One region of the Stenotrophomonas sp. Steno-C17 genome, then DNA from elsewhere that is predicted to be linked to it. Evidence: riboswitches for the same ligand, from Rfam matches in the RefSeq annotation. Region 1 holds a riboswitch; the other holds the start of a gene.
What was found. A riboswitch is a leader RNA that binds a small molecule or an ion and turns the genes downstream of it on or off. The one in region 1 is predicted to bind thiamine pyrophosphate.

Region 1 (9,306 bases):
GGCCAGGGTCAGGCTGGGGCGGCGCAGCTCACGGCCGATCAGGGCCATCGCTTCGCGGTCGGACTGCGAGCTGGCCGGGAAGCCGGTCTCGATGATGTCCACGCCCAGTTCGTCCAGCGCACGCGCCATCACCAGCTTCTGCGGCGGGCTCATGCTGCAGCCGGGGGACTGCTCGCCGTCACGCAGGGTGGTGTCGAAGATGCGGATGCGCGGGGTGGTAATTCGTTCAATGGTGGTCATGGGGAAATCTCCTCGACAGCGGGCGTTGCGGCTTGCAGGTGGGAAGGGGAAGCAATGGGGGCGCTGGCGCGGGTGGGCGCGCGCGCGGGGGAACGGGGCGCTTCGGCGCGGCGCCGGCGCGGTTTGCGCGGCGGGCGCGGGCGGACGTCGGTCAGCAGGCCCGCCAGCACGCCGGCATCGATGTTGCCGCCGGACACCACCGCGCATTTGCGCCGGCCGGCCACGCGGCGCCCGGCGGCCAGCGCCAGCGCACCGGCGCCCTCGGCGATGATGTGTTCTTCCAGCGCCAGCCGCACCAGCGTTTCGCGCAGTTCGGCTTCGCGCACGATCACCACGTCGTCCAGCAGCGAGGTGCACAGGCGGCGGGTCAGGAAGCCGGGAATCTTCACCCGCACGCCGTCGGCCAGCGACGGCACCGGTGCGATTTCGCGCACGTCACCGCTGATCGCACGCGCCATGGAATCGACGCCCTCGACCTGCGCGCCGACCACGCGCACGCCCTGCGACTTCAGTGCCAGCGCCACGCCGGAGGCCAGGCCACCGCCGCCGATCGGCACGATCACCACGTCCATGGCGTGGGCGGCCAGTTCGATGCCGACCGTGCCCTGGCCGGCAATCACGTCGGCATCGTCGAACGCGGACAGGAAACGGTAGCCGTGGCGCTGCGCCAGCTCCACGGCGAATGCATAGGCCTCGTCATAGCTGTTGCCGTGCTGGCGCACGGTCGCGCCCCAGTGGGCGACACCGGCAATCTTGGTGGCCGGTGCGCCATGCGGCATCACGGTGATGGCCGGTACGTCCAGGCGGTAGGCGGCCCACGCCACGCCCTGGGCGTGGTTGCCGGCCGAGGCGCAGATGACCGGCCGGGTATCGCCGCGTTCGCGGCCGGCCAGCAGGGCATTCAGCGCACCACGCACCTTGTACGAACCGGTGCGCTGCAGGTTCTCCAGCTTCAGCCAGGTGCCGAAGCGTTCGGCATGGTGCAGCGGGGTAGGCGGCAGGAAGCGGCGCAGGCGGGCCTGCGCAGCCAGTACGTCGGCAACGCTTACGTCGCCGACATCGCTTTCGGTGCTGGCATCAGCGGCCGGCATGGGCCACCTGCGGGCGGCGGCACTGCGCCGCATGCGCGGACGGGCGGCGAAGAAGACGCCCCCGTACCGGCACCGTGGTTTCTACGGTACGGGTGTTCATGATGCCGCTCCTTCCAGTGCGGTGATCTGCACCGAGACGCAGTCGTAGATCTTTTCGATCTGCCGGCACAGCGTTTCGGCCGGGCGCTGCCCGTCCACCACCAGCTGCAGGTGCCAGCGGCCTTCGTCGCTGTCCACCGGCGCGCCGCTGATCGCGCGCGGCGCAAAGCCGCGGCGTTCGGCCATGCCGATCACGCGCAGCAGCGCGCCTTCGGCCGGGTGCAGCACCAGGTCAAGCCGGTATTGCATTGGGGGTCTCCTGGCGGGCGTGGGCGGGGTTGCTTTCCAGCATGGTGCTGTTGGCGGTGTTGGGCGGCACCAGCGGCCACACGTTGGCGCGGGCGTCGATGGCCACGTGCAGCAGGGCCGGGCCCGGCTCGGCCAGCAGCGCGGCCAGGCCACCTTCCACGTCGTCGCGGGTGTCGATGCGGGTGGCGGCAATGCCGAACACCTTGGCCAGGGCCACGAAGTCCGGGTTGTCGGACAGGTCGATCTCGCTGTAACGCTCGGCGAAGAACAGTTCCTGCCACTGCCGCACCATGCCCAGCGAACTGTTGTCCAGCAGCACGATCTTCACCGGCAGGCGGCAGCGGGCAATGGTGGTCAGCTCCTGCACGTTCATCATGAAGCTGCCATCGCCGGACACCAGCACCACGGTGCGGTCGGGGCAGGCGAACTGCGCGCCCATCGCTGCCGGCAGGCCGAAGCCCATGGTGCCCAGCGCACCGCTGGTCAGGTGGTTGCGCGGGTGGTTGAAGCGGCAGTGCTGGGCGACCCACATCTGGTGCTGGCCCACGTCGCAGGCGATCACCGCGTCGGCCGGGGCCAGCTCGCTCAGGCGCTTCAGCAGGGCCGGTGCGTAGATGTGCTGGCCCGGCGCGTCGTAGCGGGCGGCGAAGCGATCGCGGTGCTGTGCACAGCGCTTGCGCCATGCGTCCTGGTGGGCCTGGGGGGAGGGGAAGGCCGCACGCAGGGCGCGGATGGCGTGGCCGACGTTGCCGGGCACGGCCACATCGGCGCTGCGCAGTTTGGAGATCTCGTAGGCGTCAGCGTCGATATGCACCACGCGGGCGAACGGCGCGAACTCGGCCAGCTTGCCGGTGGCACGGTCATCGAAACGCGCGCCCAGCACCAGCAGCAGGTCGCTGTCCTGCACGGCCATGTTGGCCGCACGGGTGCCGTGCATGCCCAGCATGCCCAGCGACTGCGGGTGCTGCGGCGGCAGTGCACCCAGCCCGCGCAGGGTCATCACGGTGGGAATGCCGCTGGCTTCGACGAAGTCGCGCAGATCCTGCACGGCCTCACCCAGGGCGATGCCACCACCGGCGTAGACCACCGGCTTTTCGGCCGCCGCCAGCGCGGCGATGGCCTCGGCGATGGCCGCATCGGCGGCGGCGGCCGGCGGCTCGACGCTGGCCGGCACATGCACCGGCAGGTGGCTGGCATCGGCCAGCTGCACGTCCTTGGGCAGGTCGATCAGCACCGGGCCGGGGCGGCCTTCGCGGGCGATGCGGAAGGCATCGGCCACCACGCGCGGCAGGTCATCGACACTGCGCACCAGCCAGCTGTGCTTGACGATGGGCATCGTCAGGCCAAACACATCCAGTTCCTGGAAAGCATCGGTACCCAGCAGCGGGGTACCCACCTGGCCGGTGATGCAGACCATCGGCACCGAATCCAGCATGGCATCGGCAATGCCGGTCACCAGGTTGGAGGCGCCCGGGCCAGAGGTCGCCACGCAGACGCCAACCTGGCCGCTGGCGCGGGCAAAGCCATTGGCGGCCAGCGCCGCGCCCTGCTCGTGGCGCACCAGGATGTGCTTCAGCGCCGAATCCACCAGCGCGTCGTAGAACGGCATGATGGTGCCGCCCGGGTAACCGAACAGCGTGCGGACACCCTCGGCCTCCAGCGCCTGGGTCAGCCAGCGCGCGCCGTTGGGCGGCGCGCTGCGATGTGTGGAAGAGTTCATGGGGGAACCTTGCAAAGCGGGTGGGGGAGGCCGCGTGGTTACGCGGCCTGTCCTTGCAACCAGACCATCTTGGCGCGCAGTTCCTTGCCTACCTTCTCGATCGGGTGCTCCAGGTCGGCCTGCTTGAACTTGTTGTAGTTCGGCAGGCCCGCTTCGTACTCGGCCACCCAGTTCTTGGTGAAGGTGCCGTCCTGGATGTCCTTCAGCACTTCCTTCATGCGCTCCTTGGTGCCGGCGTCGATCACCCGCGGGCCGCTCACGTAGTCACCGTACTGGGCGGTTTCGGAGATGAATTCCAGCATCCGCGAGATGCCGCCTTCGTAGAACAGGTCCACGATCAGCTTCAGTTCGTGCAGCACTTCGTAATAGGCGATCTCCGGCTGGTAACCCGCTTCCACCAGGGTTTCGAAGCCGGCCTGCACCAGGGCCGAGGCGCCGCCGCACAGCACGGCCTGCTCGCCGAACAGATCCGTTTCGGTTTCTTCCTTGAAGGTGGTCTGGATCAGGTTGGCGCGTGCGCCGCCCAGGCCGGCCGCATAGGCCTGCGCGTGCTGCGCCGCCTGGCCGCTGACGTCCTGGTAGACCGCCCAGATGCACGGCACGCCACGACCGATCTCGTATTCGCGGCGGACCAGCGCGCCCGGGCCCTTCGGTGCCACCAGCACCACGTCCAGGTCGGCGCGCGGTTCGATCATGCCGTAGTGCACGTTCAGGCCGTGGGCGAACAACAGGCAGGCGCCCTGTTTCATGTTCGGCGCCAGCACCTCGTTGTAGAGCTTCTTCTGCACCATGTCCGGGGTCAGTACGGCCACCAGGTCGGCATCCTTCACGGCGTCAGCCGGGGCCACCACGGTGAAGCCATCGGCCTGTGCCTTGGCTTCGGTCGGGCCGCCCGGGCGCAGGCCTACCACCACGTCGAAGCCGGATTCACGCAGGTTCAGCGCGTGGGCGCGGCCCTGGCTGCCGTAACCGACGACGGCGATCTTGGTCTGGGGCAGGGAGTTGGTGCTCATGGGGGAGGTTCCTTGGCTGGGAAGAAAAAAGACGGCCGGCAGTCGAAGCGACGTACCGGCCGGTCAGGGGAAAGCGGGGGAGGAGGCGCCGCGCATCGCACGGGCACAGCCACCACGGCAGGGCGTGGTGCAGCAGGTCCGGGTTTTGCGGGAGGCGGTGTGCATGGTCGTGGCTGGATGGTTGAGTGGTTGCGTGTGAAACCAGGTCCTGAAATGAAAAAACCCGCACCAGGGTGGGTGCGGGTTTCTGATCGAGTTCCGGTGTGTCTGTTGCTTACACGCTGGCTCGTCCCGCACCTGTGGGCTGGCTAATAAGTACGAGCACGAGAAGCGAACGCAGCGATGCGGCGCCGGAATCGGCGGCTTCAGTGGCGGTTCGCAGGGGCGGGTGGCGTTGCAGCATGGGATCGAGAGAAACATAGCCATTTCCGCGGTGTCAACCCTGGCAACGGGTTTTTCATCGGTTTCGCCTGTATCTGGCGCAAAGGCTTGTGGCGCAAGGATGGTTGCCGCTGAAAGTGTTTCGGTGAACCGGAATTCACTCTTTTCAGCGGGTTTTTTGCGCGGATTTGCCGGTGATTCCGCCCTGGATTTACCGACGCCCGCAGCCGTGCACGCATCCCGCTCTGGTAGGTGCGGACCTTGGTCCGCACTGGATTCCCCGAAGCCAGCCAAGGTCCGCACCCACCGAAGCGCTGCCGCCATGACCTCTGCCCGATACCGCGCGCGCCCCACAGCGGCGAAGATCAGGTCACCACCCTTCCATCGGAACCCAACCGTGTCCCGACGCCTTGCCCGCTCCCTGCTTGCCGCTGCCGTGCTGGCCGCAGTCCCCGCCCTGTCCAGTGCCGCCGACCGCATCACCGGCCAGACCTTCGCCACCCGCTCCGAAGTCATCGCCCCGCATGCCATGGCCGCCACCTCGCAGCCGCTGGCGACCCAGATCGCGCTGGACGTGATGAAGGCAGGCGGTTCGGCGGTCGATGCCGCCATTGCCGCCAATGCGGCGCTGGGTCTGATGGAGCCCACCGGCAACGGCATCGGCGGCGACCTGTTCGCCATCGTGTGGGATCCGAAGACGCAGAAGCTGTACGGCTACAACGGCTCGGGGCGTTCGCCGAAGTCGCTCACCCTGGCCGAGTTCCAGCGCCGTGGCCTGAAGGAGATTCCGGCCACCGGTCCGCTGCCGGTATCGGTACCCGGCGCGGTGGACGGCTGGTTCGCGCTGCACGACCGCTTTGGCCGCAAGCCGATGGCCGACAACCTGGCCCCGGCCATCCGGTATGCGCGCGAGGGCCATCCGGTGGCTGAAGTGATTGCCTACTACTGGGATCGTTCGGTGCCGCGCCTGTCGAAATATCCCGGCTTCAGCGAACAGTTCACCATCGACGGCCATGCCCCGCGCAAGGGCCAGATGTGGAAGAACCCGAACCTGGCCGACACCCTGCAGAAAATCGCCGATGGTGGCCGCGATGCGTTCTACAAGGGCGACGTGGCCCGCGCCATCGGGGATTATTTCAAGGCCAATGGCGGTTATCTCAGTTACCAGGACATGGCCGACCACCACGGTGAATGGGTCGAGCCGGTCAGCAGCAACTACCGGGGCTATGACGTGTGGGAACTGCCGCCGAACAGCCAGGGCATTGCCGCGCTGCAGATCCTCAACGTGCTGGAAGGCTACGACTTCTCGAAGATCGCGTTCGGTTCGCCCGAGCACGTGCACCTGTTCGTGGAAGCCAAGAAGCTGGCCTTCGCCGATCGCGCGCGCTTCTATGCCGACATGGCCTTCCAGCCGGCACCGGTGCAGAAACTGATTTCCAAGGAATACGCCGCGCAGCGCCGCGCGCTGATCTCGATGGACAAGGCGCTGAAGGAAGTGCAGCCGGGTACGCCGAAACAGCTCGAACAGGGCGACACGATCTACATGACCGTGGCCGACAGCGACGGCATGATGGTCTCGCTCATCCAGTCCAACTACCGCGGCATGGGCAGCGGCATGGCGCCACCGGGGCTGGGTTTCATCCTGCAGGACCGCGGCGAGATGTTCGTGCTGCAGAAGAACCATCCCAACGGCTACGCACCGGGCAAGCGCCCGTTCCAGACCATCATTCCGGCCTTCATCACCAAGGACGGCAAGCCGTATGCCAGCTTCGGCGTGATGGGCGGTGCGATGCAGCCGCAGGGCCATGCGCAGATCGTGATGAACCTGGTCGACTTCGGCATGAACCTGCAGGAAGCCGGCGATGCGCCGCGCATCCAGCATGAAGGGTCGACCGAGCCGACCGGCCAGGCCACCGCCATGAGCGATGGCGGCGAAGTGAACCTGGAAACCGGCTTCCCCTACGAGACCGTGCGCGCCCTGATGCGCAAGGGCCACCGCGTGGTGTTTGCCGATGGCCCGTATGGTGGCTACCAGGCCATCCTGCGCGATCCGGAAAGCGGTGTGTACTTCGGTGCGTCGGAAAGCCGCAAGGATGGCCAGGCCGCCGGTTACTGACCCGGCCTGTGCTCTAATACGCAGCAAGAAGCGGGGGTACCGCGGCCAGTGGCCACGGTTGAGACAGTCCCTTGGAACCTGATCCGGTTCATACCGGCGTAGGGAAGCTTTGCAGTGCAGCCGTGCCCGGAGTCCGCCCAAGGACCGTCCGGGCGCGGTGCGCAGTGCGCCGCCGCTTCGTCCCTGACCTTCCTGGACGATGCCCGATGAACGCACAGCCCTCCGATCTGCAGCAGCAGGCCCAGCAACTTTCCGCGTCAGTTACCCGGCCCATCGCCGGTTCGCGCAAGATCCACGTGCCCGGTTCGCGCCCCGACCTTCGCGTGCCCATGCGCGAGATCGCGCTGACCCGCACGCCCACCCTGTTCGGTGGCGAGGAAAATGCGCCGCTGACCGTGTACGACACCTCCGGTCCGTACACCGATCCGCAGGCGACCATCGACCTGACCACGGGCCTGCCGGCGCTGCGCCGTGGCTGGATCGAAGAACGTGCCGACACCGAAGCGCTCGATGCGCTCAGCTCGCGCTTCGGCCGCGAACGCGAGCACGACCCGAAGCTGGACGCGGTGCGCTTCCCCGCGCGCAGCCTGCCGCGGCGCGCGAAGGCCGGGGCCAACGTGACCCAGATGCACTACGCGCGGCGCGGCATCATCACCCCGGAAATGGAGTTCGTGGCGATCCGCGAGAACCAGCGGCTGCAGGATATCCGTGACGCCAGCCTGCTGCAGCAGCACGCCGGTGAATCCTTCGGCGCGTCCATTCCGAAGATCATCACGCCTGAATTCGTGCGTGATGAAATCGCTCGTGGCCGCGCGGTACTGCCCAACAACATCAATCACCCCGAAAGCGAGCCGATGATCATCGGTCGCAACTTCCTGACCAAGATCAACGCCAACATCGGCAACAGTGCGGTGTCCTCCGGCATCGCCGAAGAGGTGGAGAAGCTGGTCTGGGCGATCCGCTGGGGCGGCGATACGGTGATGGATCTTTCCACCGGCAAGCACATCCACGAAACGCGGGAATGGATCATCCGCAATTCGCCGGTGGCCATCGGTACGGTGCCGATCTACCAGGCGCTGGAGAAGGTCGACGGTCGCGCCGAGGCGCTGACCTGGGAGATTTTCCGCGACACGCTGATCGAACAGGCCGAGCAGGGCGTGGACTACTTCACCATCCATGCCGGCGTACTGCTGCGCTATGTTCCGCTCACCGCCAAGCGGGTGACCGGCATCGTCAGCCGCGGTGGCTCGATCATGGCCAAGTGGTGCCTGGCCCACCACAAGGAGAATTTCCTCTACACGCACTTCGAAGACATCTGCGAGATCATGAAGGCCTACGACGTGACCTTCTCGCTGGGTGATGGCCTGCGCCCGGGCTGCATTGCCGATGCCAACGATGCCGCGCAGTTCGGCGAACTGGAAACGCTGGGCGAGTTGACGAAGATCGCGTGGAAGCACGATGTGCAGACCATGATCGAAGGCCCCGGCCATGTGCCGATGCAGTTGATCAAGGAGAACATGGACAAGCAGCTGCGCGAGTGTGGCGAAGCGCCGTTCTACACGCTCGGCCCGCTGACCACCGATATCGCGCCGGGCTACGACCACATCACCAGTGCCATCGGTGCGGCGATGATCGGTTGGTTCGGCACCGCCATGCTCTGCTATGTCACGCCCAAGGAGCACTTGGGCCTGCCCAACCGCCAGGATGTGCGCGACGGCATCATGGCCTACCGCATCGCCGCACATGCGGCCGACCTGGCCAAGGGCCACCCGGGTGCGCAGGTGCGTGACAACGCGCTCAGCAAGGCGCGCTTCGAATTCCGCTGGGAAGACCAGTTCCACCTGGGCCTGGATCCGGAAAAGGCCAAGGAATTCCACGACGAGACGTTGCCCAAGGATGCACACAAGCTGGCGCACTTCTGTTCGATGTGTGGCCCGCACTTCTGTTCGATGAAGATCACCCAGGACGTGCGCGAGTACGCCGAGAGCGGCATGCAGGAAAAATCGGCACAGTTCCGCGCGGCCGGTGCGCAGGTCTACCAGCAGGGCTGAGCGGGGAGCGCCGGGCCATGCCCGGCGGCTTCTCTCACGCGCGACCGGCTATGCTCGCGCCATCGCTCTGGGGAAGGACGCCATGCCCGTTGCTCTGACCACCCGCTGGCTGGCCATCGCGCGCCGCCACCCGTCGGCCTGGTTGTTGGCCGCGCAGTTGCTGGCGGTGCTGTTGTATCCGGCACTGGATGAAACCGCTGGCGGTCGCGCTGCGTTGGGCGTGTTCGGCATGGCGGTGCTGGGGCTGGCGTTGTGGGTGGTGCAGCGCAGTCCACTGGGCACGTGGCTGGCACTGGTGCTGGCCATTCCCTCGGTGGTGTTTTCCATCGCCGCCGCGCTGCTGGAT
Region 2 (9,306 bases), on a different contig from region 1:
CTCCGCGGTATTGGGGCTACGATTCGTCCGTTTGTTGTAAAGCTTAACGAAGCCCGCTCCTCCCTCGAGGGGATAGGTGCCATGATCAAAGCATCGAATGACATGCTTCGAGACGGCATCCGCGGCATCGTGCAGCAGGGCTGGTTTATCGATAGCGATATGGATCTATCGTCGGTCATACGGCTCGGTGAGGACTATTCTTCAGGCCAAGAGGCGGATGCAGAGGCTGCGTTGATTGCCTACTATCAGGCTGAAGGTGACGCCATTGTCTCCCGGGTGTGCGCCAACGCACCGGATCGTGCCCAGCACATCCAAGACGCATGGGAGGCTCACAAGGCAGGGAAGTACGCGCTCAGCGTCCCTGTTTTTCTGATCCAAGCGGACGGTATTGTCTACGACCGAAGAAGCGGACGGCAGCTCTTCTCGAAGCGCAAGGATCGGGGTATTGGTACCCTGGCCAAGACAGCAGAAGACGGTTCTGCGGACTGGGTCTTTCTAGCACCATATGCAGAAGACAGCCCTTTTTCGAAGGATACGAAGGATCTTCCTGCCGATTTTGACGGGCTGAATCGCCATGCGGTTTTGCATGGCATCAGTACAAAATTTGCCACGGAGGTCAACAGCCTTCGTGCGTTGTCTGCACTCGGCTATGTGGACTTTGCGCTATGAATAGGTCAGCAGCCGAAGAGCTCAAGTTTCTTATTAGCACGGATAGCGATGGCAGCGTCTGGCTAGCGGTGGAAGTCAAGGAGTCCTCACGCTATGAAATACGCGTGTTCCTGGATCATGGCGAGGATCGTTACGATTGGATCATCACACGAGACCGCCGGACCATTGCAAAAGCGCCGACCACCGCCTTCGACGTGCCACAAGCACTACAATCCGCCCTCAATCACTACTGGGGAACCGACCGGGTGGAGCTAATACCATTTGACCCGTGAGGGTCGGGTTCTGAAAGTAAGGAAACGAACCATGTCTACACGGATTGTCAGTCGCCTGCTTCTCTTCCTTGTAACGGTCAGTAGCCCGCTCGGTGCGTCAGCAGCGCCTGAGGAATCGGAATCTACCCCAAAGGTCCAGCTGCAGTTGCGTGACATGATGAAGGGCAACGAGGAGCGCAGCATGATCAGCATCGCTTGCCTGAAGAGCTCAGCCGCGGCTTTGGAAGCAAAAGAAGCGGGGCAGTTGGGGAGCGTCACCAACCAGGCGGCGAAGTATCGGAGAACGGGTTCCAGCGATGATCCATACTTCAAGGCGATAGTTGATCGATACAAGCTCGATCCAGCTCAGAATTTTCTGTTTGCTGCATTAATGAATGCGCAAGCAGATATCACATGGCTGGAGGAAAAGCGTCGCTACAGCCCGGGGACGGAATCGTTCTTCATGGGATACCTGGCCGCATCTTGCGCACAGCTGGCCACCGTTCAATGAGCTCAGCTGTTGAAGTCGGTGCTGGTCGGGATGAAAAGGGTGATGTGCTGTTCCTTGGGGAGCCCAACCGTAGCCTCGTCCTCGCTACCGACGACCGTCGCGAATGGCGCGCTCACCCAAAGCCGTGCAAAGGAATTGATGTATCTGGCACTCAGGTGTTTCTGATCGTCGGCGTTGGCGAACAATTGGCTTACGGTCCTTCGAAATTCTTCAAGCGCGGCCGGGATCGCCTCTCTGTAGGGATGGATCACGTGATTGTGGCAAGGCTCGCTGAGCAGCAACCATCAGGCAGCACCCGAAAGCGCCGCATAGATAAGGCAGTGACGAGCCCCAAGAAGGCTCGTTGAACCTGTGATCGATTGCACGCCCTATCGCCGCCGCGGCATATTTCCAGAAATGTCCCTGCCGCGCGCCAAGATCTATCGCTCGACCCAACGCACGGCATGCTCCCGCGAGCCCGCCGCTCCCCGGTAGTAGCGCCCTTGCCACGCGATCGTGTGTGGCCACTTGCCAGATGCATCTTGCGTCATGTGCGCAACGCCTGTTCCGATCAGTGATGGCCTACACTCGGCGCGTGACCATCAGGCCTCGCCACTGAACCTCGCCAGGTTCGGCGAGCCGGGGACCAGCGAGTGGCGGACCCTGATTCACGCTCACATTTGTCCCCATAGTCTGTGTAGGTGATTGCTCCCATAGTTTGTGCAATCGACACGAACTATGGGGGCATGGCTACGGCCAAACCGCTACAAGTTCCCTGAACGGCAACCTCATTCATGTACTGGTCAGTACAATATTCAGGGGCGATTTCACCAGCAAACGGATAATTCACACCTGTCGACCGCCTCCTCTCTCCCTCTCCCCGGAGGCGGCCGACGAAACCAAAAATAATTAAAGGTGTGTCCCGATGATCAAGAATTCGCTGCTTGCCCTGGGTCTGCTGGCTGCCCTGCCGTTCGCTGCATCGGCTGCCGATGGCCTGTCGTACAACTACGTTGAAGGCGGTTACGTGAACACCGATGCCAAGGGCGGCGACGCCGATGGCTGGGGCGTGAAGGGCTCGGTTGCAGTGCACCCGAACTTCTCGGTCTTCGGTGACTACAGCAAGCAGGAAACCGACACCTTCAAGAACGATGTGGCCCAGTGGCGCATCGGTGCCGGCTACAACTATGGCATCGCACCGAACACCGACCTGGTGGCTCGTGTTGCGTACCAGAAGTTCGACCTGAAGCACGGCCTGGACTTCAACGGCTACTCCACCGAAGTGGGTCTGCGTACCGCGTTCAACCCGTACCTGGAAGGCTATGCGCTGGCCGGTTACGAGGATTACAGCAAGAAGCACGGCATCAATCCGGAAGGCGAGTTCTACGGCCGCGTCGGCGCCACCGCCAAGTTCAACCAGAACTGGGGCCTGAGTGGCGAAGTGAAGCTGGCCAAGGCGGGCGACCGCGAGTGGTTCGTGGGTCCGCGCTTCAGCTGGTAAGACATCGCTCTGTCGTTAGTGCGTGTAAGTGGCATGTGACTCTCTCTCTCTCCCGCATGCCATCCGAAGCCCGGCCTTGTGCCGGGCTTCTTTTTTTCAGTGCTCGCGGCGGTGCGTAGGCCCGCCCAGGCGATCAACGCACGGGCGCGCCGTAACTGTCGGCCAGGATGGCTTTGTACTCGGCCAGCGTGGGCAGCCCCATGGCGCTGCGCCGTGCATCCAGGCCGGGCATGTCTTCGGTGGGGCGCAGCCGCATCGCGCCGTCGTCGCCCCGCACGAACTGGCTGCCGTAGCGTTGCGGTTTGCCTTGCGCCACCAACACGCGGTCGGTCAGCAGGGCCACGTCAGCCCGATCGGCCTCGCCCGCCATGGCGGCCTGTTCGATCAGCGGCAGTACGTCTGCCTGGAAGGCAGGATCCTGGTCAGCGTGCTGCACCAGCAGCCATGCTGCCTTGGCGCCATCGCGGCCCACCTTTGATCGTGTCGGCCATCCCTTCTCGGCGATCACCGATTTCAACCACTCCGCATTGGCCTTGGCCAACGGGCCGATGCGCTTGAAGGCCTCGTCGCCCCCGGTCGCAATGGCGGCGTGCTGCTCGGCCTGGTCGCGGGCCTCGCGCTCCAGCAGTTCGTTGCGCAACGCTACGTCCAACTGCGCGTCCCGCTGCGTCTGCGTCGCTTCCACGCGTGCCAACACACGCTCCCAGCCCGGATCAGCGCGCAGCGCGTTCAGGCCAGGACGGTCCTTGTGCAGCAGATCATCGACGGGCAGCCGGTCCTGCTCAACCAGCGAAGCGACGTAGGCCATCGCAGCGGCGTGGTCGCCAGCGGCCGCCGTGCACTCGACCAGCAGCAGTTCGCCCGCATCAGGAAAGCGGGTGCCTTGCTGATACATCGCGCCGAGCGTAGCGGCGCAGCCTTTGAAGTTGTCGCCCTGGTACTGCTGCAGCGCGCTGAAGAACGTACCGGTCTCTGCCGAATGGCCGGTGCAGGTCGCGCCGAGCAGTAGTGCGAACAGTACCGGAGCGTGTCTGCGTGTGCGGATGGATGCCATCGTGCTGTCCTCCCTGAAGCGTGGTCCAGACATCTTGCCAGATGAAATCGGGGCCGCGCCGCGCGAACGGCAGTCGAGCAAGCTCGACTCTACCCAGGCTGGCATCGTGGTGGTGTTGGTTCGGCTATGATCGCCGCCTCAAGCCAGCAGGATGTTCCATGAATTCCCAGCCCGCCCCGATCACCGCCCTGAATCACACGCTGGACAACGAGCCGCAGCAGATCACCGCGCCGTTGACCCATTGCGCGGCCTTCCTGGTGCTGAAGGTGAAGGACGATGCCGATTCCATCGCCACGGTGCGGCAGGTGCTGGGCAGTACCGATGATCTGATCAAGAACACCGCCATCCGCGAGATCGAGCGCACGTTCACCTGCAACGTGGCCATCGGCCATCGCGTGTGGGCACCGCTGGTGGGCAGCACGCCGCCGCGCGAGTTGAAGCCATTCCGTGAGATCCAGGGCGCCACCCACACCGCGGTGGCCACCCCCGGCGACCTGCTGTACCACATCCGTGCGCGCACCCAGGACCTGATCGTGGCGTTCGAGCGCAACCTGCTGCTGGCCTTCGGCGATGCGGTGGAAACGGTAGATGAAGTGGCCGGCTTCCGTTATTTCGATGGCCGCGACCTGCTCGACTTTGTTGATGGCACGGCCAACCCGGAAGGGCTGTCGTTGCCGGAGGCCACCATCGTCGGCGATGAAGACCCCGAACATGCCGGTGGCAGCTACGTGGTGGTGCAGAAGTACCTGCACAACCTGCAGGCCTGGCGCGCGCAGAAGACCGAAGCGCAGGAAGCCATCATCGGCCGCACCAAGCACGACAACATGGAACTGGACGATGCACCGGCCGATGCGCAGAAGTCGCACAAGACGCTGTGCACCATCGAGGATGCCGACGGCGAGCACGAGATCCTGCGCGACAACATGCCGTTCGCGCGCCCGGGCCACAATGAGTACGGCACCTACTTCATCGGCTACACGCGCCGGCTGTGGGTGATCGAGCAGATGCTGGAACGCATGTTCATCGGCAATCCGGCGCCGCTGCACGATCGCATCCTGGATTTCTCGACGGCGGTCACCGGCGTCACCTTCTTCGCGCCCTCGCGCAAGGTGCTGGCCGACCTGGCTGAATAGATCCACGCCATGCGTGGATGAACCCGCGGCGCACTCGTAGATCCACGCCATGCGTGGATGAACCCGCGCGGCCCGGCGCACCTGCGCAGTCGAGCAAGCTCGACTCTACCGGGCCGAGGCGACCTGCGGCGCGCGCGCGGCGGCCTGCCACGCGCGCAGGCCGAACACCGCCAGGCCCAGGAAGAACACGTACAGCGCGGCGGTCACGTGCAGCGACTTGAACAGGTACGTGCCCACGTACACCACGTCCACGGCGATCCACACCCACCAGCACGCCGCATGCCGGCGCGCCTGCCACCACTGGCCGACCAGGCTGAGGCCGGTCAGCAGGGCATCCAGCCACGGCAGTGCGGCGTCGGTGAAGCTGTGCATGACCGCGCCCAGCGCCACGCCGCCGCATACGCCGATGGCCAGGTCGCGCAGCAGCGTGCCGCGCGCCAGCGGCACGATGCGGATGCTGCCTTCATCGGCGGCATGCTGGCGCCAGTTCAACCAGCCATAGACCAGGAAACCGCCGAAGATCACCTGCAGCAGGGTGTCCGAATACAGCTTGGCTTCGGCGAACACCAGCCCGTACAGCGCCACCGACAGCAGCCCGACCGGCCACGCCGACAGCCGGCGCCGGGCCATCAGCCAGACGCCCAGCACGCTGCACAGCGCGGCGGTCCACTCGAGCACGGCTCCGTTCACAGCGCGAACGACACCGACAGGCGGGCCTGTCGCGGCGCACCGGGGAACAGGTAGTAATCACCGGCGCTGCTGCCGGTGTCACGCCAGTAGAAGCGGTTGAACACGTTGTCCACCGACAGGTTCCAGGTCACCGCACGTTCGTGCAGGCGGTGCTGGAAGCGCAGGCCGGCGTCGAACACCGAATAGTCCGGTGCACGCACCGCGCCATCGGCACGCGCCACGTTGGCCGATGCATAGCGCCAGCCCCCGGTCACCTGCAGGCCCTGCACGAACGGCAGTGCGTAGGCCAGGTGCACGCTGGCGCGCACCTTCGGCACGTTCACCAGCTGGTGGCCTTCATAGGCGGGCGTACCGGCATCCCGTGCGCGGGCGCGCAGCACGCTGGCGCTGGCCACCACCTGCAGCGCATCGGTCAGCTGGCCGTTGGCGGTCAGCTCCAGCCCGGTGTGGGTCTGCTGGCCTTCCTGCACGAAGGTGAAGCCCACATCGCTGTCGTCCGGCTTGGCGTACTGGTAGGGCTGGCTGATGCGGAACACCGCCGCGCCCACGCTCAGCGCCTCGTTCGGCGCGTACTTCACCCCCGCTTCCAGCTGGCGCGATTCCACCGCCGGCAGGAAGGTGTCGGCGTTGCTGGTCCAGAACGGCGCTTCCTGCCCCAGCGAAATGCCGCGCACGTAGCTGGCGTAGGCGTTCAGCTGGTCGGTGGCTTTCCACACCAGTGCGGTCTGCGGCAGGAAGCGCGACAGGCGGCTGTGCCGCTGCGGGTTGCCGCGCTTGTCGTAGGCGCGTTCGTCCAGGCGCACGTAGCGGCCACCGGCCAGCCACTGCCAATCGTCGCCGAAGCTGAGCCGGTCCAGCGCGAAGAACGCGTTCTGGCGGCTGTCCAGGCGGCGTGCGGACGGGCCCGGCTGCAACGGCGAAGGATCGAACACCGGTACCTGGCCGTCGTGGTAGTTGGTGGTGCCCACGTACTCGTTCACGCTGGGGCGGCGGTCCACGGTGCGGCGGTAGGTCTCGCCGCCCAGGCTCAGCTCGTGGCCCACGCTGCCGGTGCTGAAGCGGCCGCGCAGTTCGGCACGGGCCTGCTGGTTGCGGCGGGTGTCGTCGGGGCTGCGGTAATCGTAGACGTCGTAGTCGCCGTTGGGCGCGAAGTAGTTGCCTGGCACGCTGCCGTCGGCGCACTGCGCGGCGTAGTAGCAGCCGTAGGCGAAGGCCACGTTGTCATCGATCACCGTGCGGCTGTGGCCCAGCGCCACGCGCGACTGCCAGGCGCTGCTGAAGTCGTAGGTGTGCTGCACGGTGATGTTGGTGCTGGCAATGCCCACCGGCATCTGCCACGGCTGGTAGCCCAGCAGGTGGTCGCGGTCCACGCCGCGCGGCAGCTCGCTGGCACCCAGCAGCTGGTAGCCCGATGCCGAGCGCTGCGAACTGGTCTGGTAGTTGGCGTCCACTTCCAGCTTGCCGCGCTCACCGATCAGCCAGTCGGCGGCCAGCGAATAGAAGTTGCGGCGGCCATCGAGGTGCTCGATGTACGACTCGCTGGCGTCCCAGGCGGCGTTGAAGCGCACGCCGAAGCGCGGGGTCAGCCAGTGGCCCACGTCCACGGCGGCGTAGCGGGAGCCTTCCGAATCGGTGCCCAGGGTGACCGTGCGCACTTCGGCCGGGCGCTTGCCCACGTAGTTGATGATGCCGCCGGGGGCCATCACGCCGGCGGCCAGGCCGGCTTCGCCCTTCAGGATTTCCACCGATTCCACGTTCTCCAGCGCCAGCCGCTGTTCGCCGGCCATCGACAGGCCGTTGAAGCGGTAGCCGGTGGCCGCATCCAGCGCGAAGCCACGAATGGCCACGTTCTGGTAGTAGCCCACCGGTGCATAGGCATCGCCCAGCGACGCATCGTTGCTGGCCAGCTCGGACAGCGAACGCACCTGGCGTTGTTCCAGGTAGCTGCGGTCGAGCACGTTCACCGATGCCGGGGTGTCCTTCCAGCTGCCACCGCCGAAGGCATTGGCGCGCGAACTGGCAGAAGCAGGTTTGCCGGCCTGCACGCGCACGGCGGCCAGATCGGTGGGCGAGCGATCGGAGGTGTAGGCGGCATCGGTGGCGGCCTCGCTGGCATGCAGCGGCAGGGCGGCACACAGGGCCAGAGCGAGCAGGGTGGGGCGCAGGCAGCGGTTCATTCGGTTCGTCTTCTGACAGCAAGGGAGACGAAGCGACGGCGCGCGGACGCACCGGCCCAGGGAACGGGGGTGCAACCGCTGCTCAAAGCTCCCTACGCCGGTGCAAACCGGATCAGGTTCCAAGGGACTCTCTCAGCCTGGCAGATCCAGGCACCCCCGCTTCAGGTGACCATTTCACTACAAACCGTACGGATTTGCGAGCCCGGGCACGGGGCAGGGGGTCAGAGCCCTTTCCCGTGGAAAGGGATCCGACCCCGGGGCGGCGTATGGAAGGGTCAGATCCTATTCCGCAGGAAAGGGCTCTGACCCCAGGGCTGTAGGCCGCTATGCAGCGGCGTGCAACGCCTGCAGCAGGCCCTGTCCGGCCGCGCTGTGGAACCAGGCCGGGTGGCCGAGCATGAACGGCTGCCAGGCCACGTCGGCATTGGCGGTGGAGCCGGTGATGCCTTCGAAGTACTCCACTTCGGACAGTGCGAAGTCGAAATGCACCATCGGCAGCAGGTCGGCCAGCAGATGCACGCGCTCGGCCGACAGCGGCAGCACTTGGCGGTAGCCGGCCAGCAGGGCCAGGGCGATATCGCTGCGCACCGCGTCGGCGCCGCGTTGCAGTTCCAGCCAGGCCACCGCATTGCGCTCGATGGCCGTGGCCAGGTCGAACAGTGCGCTGGTGGGCGAGGCCAGGCCGAAATCCAGCACGGTGGCGATCTGCCCGTCGCTGTTCCACAGCAGGTTGGAGACGTGCCAGTCGTTGTGCGCCCACAGCCGCGGTTCGTGCTGCAGCTTCTCGGCCAGGCCGGCATGCCAGGGCAGCACGTGCTCGCGCAGCTGCGCCTGCCAGGGAATGCGCGCCAGGTAGCGGGCCAAGCCGGGGCGATCGGGCAGGCTGGCCTGCAGCGCGGCGATGGGATCGTGGGCGCGGATCAGATCGTCGCGTGCCACCAGGATATGGGTACCGCGCTGTGGCGCGTGGTAATCGGCTGCGGCACGGTGCAGCCGGGCCAGCATGCGGCCGGCTTCCTGCGCCTGTGCGATGTCGGTCAGCAGGGTCCACGAGGGCGCATCGCGATAGAGGTCCGAGCCGGCGCCCACCGCGTGCAGTTCATAGGTCCAGCGCCCGTGCTCCAGCGCGGTCTGCCCGTCGTCTGCAGCAAGCACCTGCACCACCGGTACCTCGCGCGCCGCCAAGTGGGCAATGAAACGGTGTTCTTCCTGCAGCACGGCGGCGCTGCGCACGCTGTGGTGGTGGCGTTTGATGAAGACGGCGCCGTGTTCGCCACGGGCGATCGCCGCCGCCGACAGCGGACGCGGGCTGTGCCATTGCAGCGTGGCCGTGCTGCCCAG

Region 2: another riboswitch for thiamine pyrophosphate. It lies ahead of AC06FA_RS15170 (TonB-dependent receptor); the one in region 1 lies ahead of thiC (phosphomethylpyrimidine synthase ThiC).

What each region holds. Positions count from the first base shown of each region.
Region 1 is NZ_JBWJPD010000019.1:45,766-55,071, forward strand. It holds gene AC06FA_RS15990 (2-isopropylmalate synthase) at 1-240, opposite strand, end outside; gene AC06FA_RS15995 (threonine dehydratase) at 237-1,331, opposite strand; gene AC06FA_RS16000 (ACT domain-containing protein) at 1,428-1,679, opposite strand; gene ilvG (acetolactate synthase 2 catalytic subunit) at 1,663-3,399, opposite strand; gene ilvC (ketol-acid reductoisomerase) at 3,438-4,412, opposite strand; gene ggt (gamma-glutamyltransferase) at 5,191-6,909, shown strand; TPP riboswitch at 6,932-7,032, shown strand; gene thiC (phosphomethylpyrimidine synthase ThiC) at 7,116-8,960, shown strand; gene AC06FA_RS16025 (ion channel) at 9,043-9,306, shown strand, end outside.
Region 2 is NZ_JBWJPD010000017.1:51,344-60,649, forward strand. It holds gene AC06FA_RS15130 (hypothetical protein) at 1-669, shown strand, start outside; gene AC06FA_RS15135 (hypothetical protein) at 666-941, shown strand; gene AC06FA_RS15140 (hypothetical protein) at 973-1,431, shown strand; gene AC06FA_RS15145 (hypothetical protein) at 1,428-1,778, shown strand; gene AC06FA_RS15150 (OmpO family porin) at 2,339-2,911, shown strand; gene AC06FA_RS15155 (DUF6624 domain-containing protein) at 3,045-3,965, opposite strand; gene AC06FA_RS15160 (Dyp-type peroxidase) at 4,124-5,098, shown strand; gene pnuC (nicotinamide riboside transporter PnuC) at 5,204-5,776, opposite strand; gene AC06FA_RS15170 (TonB-dependent receptor) at 5,785-7,965, opposite strand; TPP riboswitch at 8,038-8,133, opposite strand; gene AC06FA_RS15175 (phosphotransferase enzyme family protein) at 8,290-9,306, opposite strand, start outside.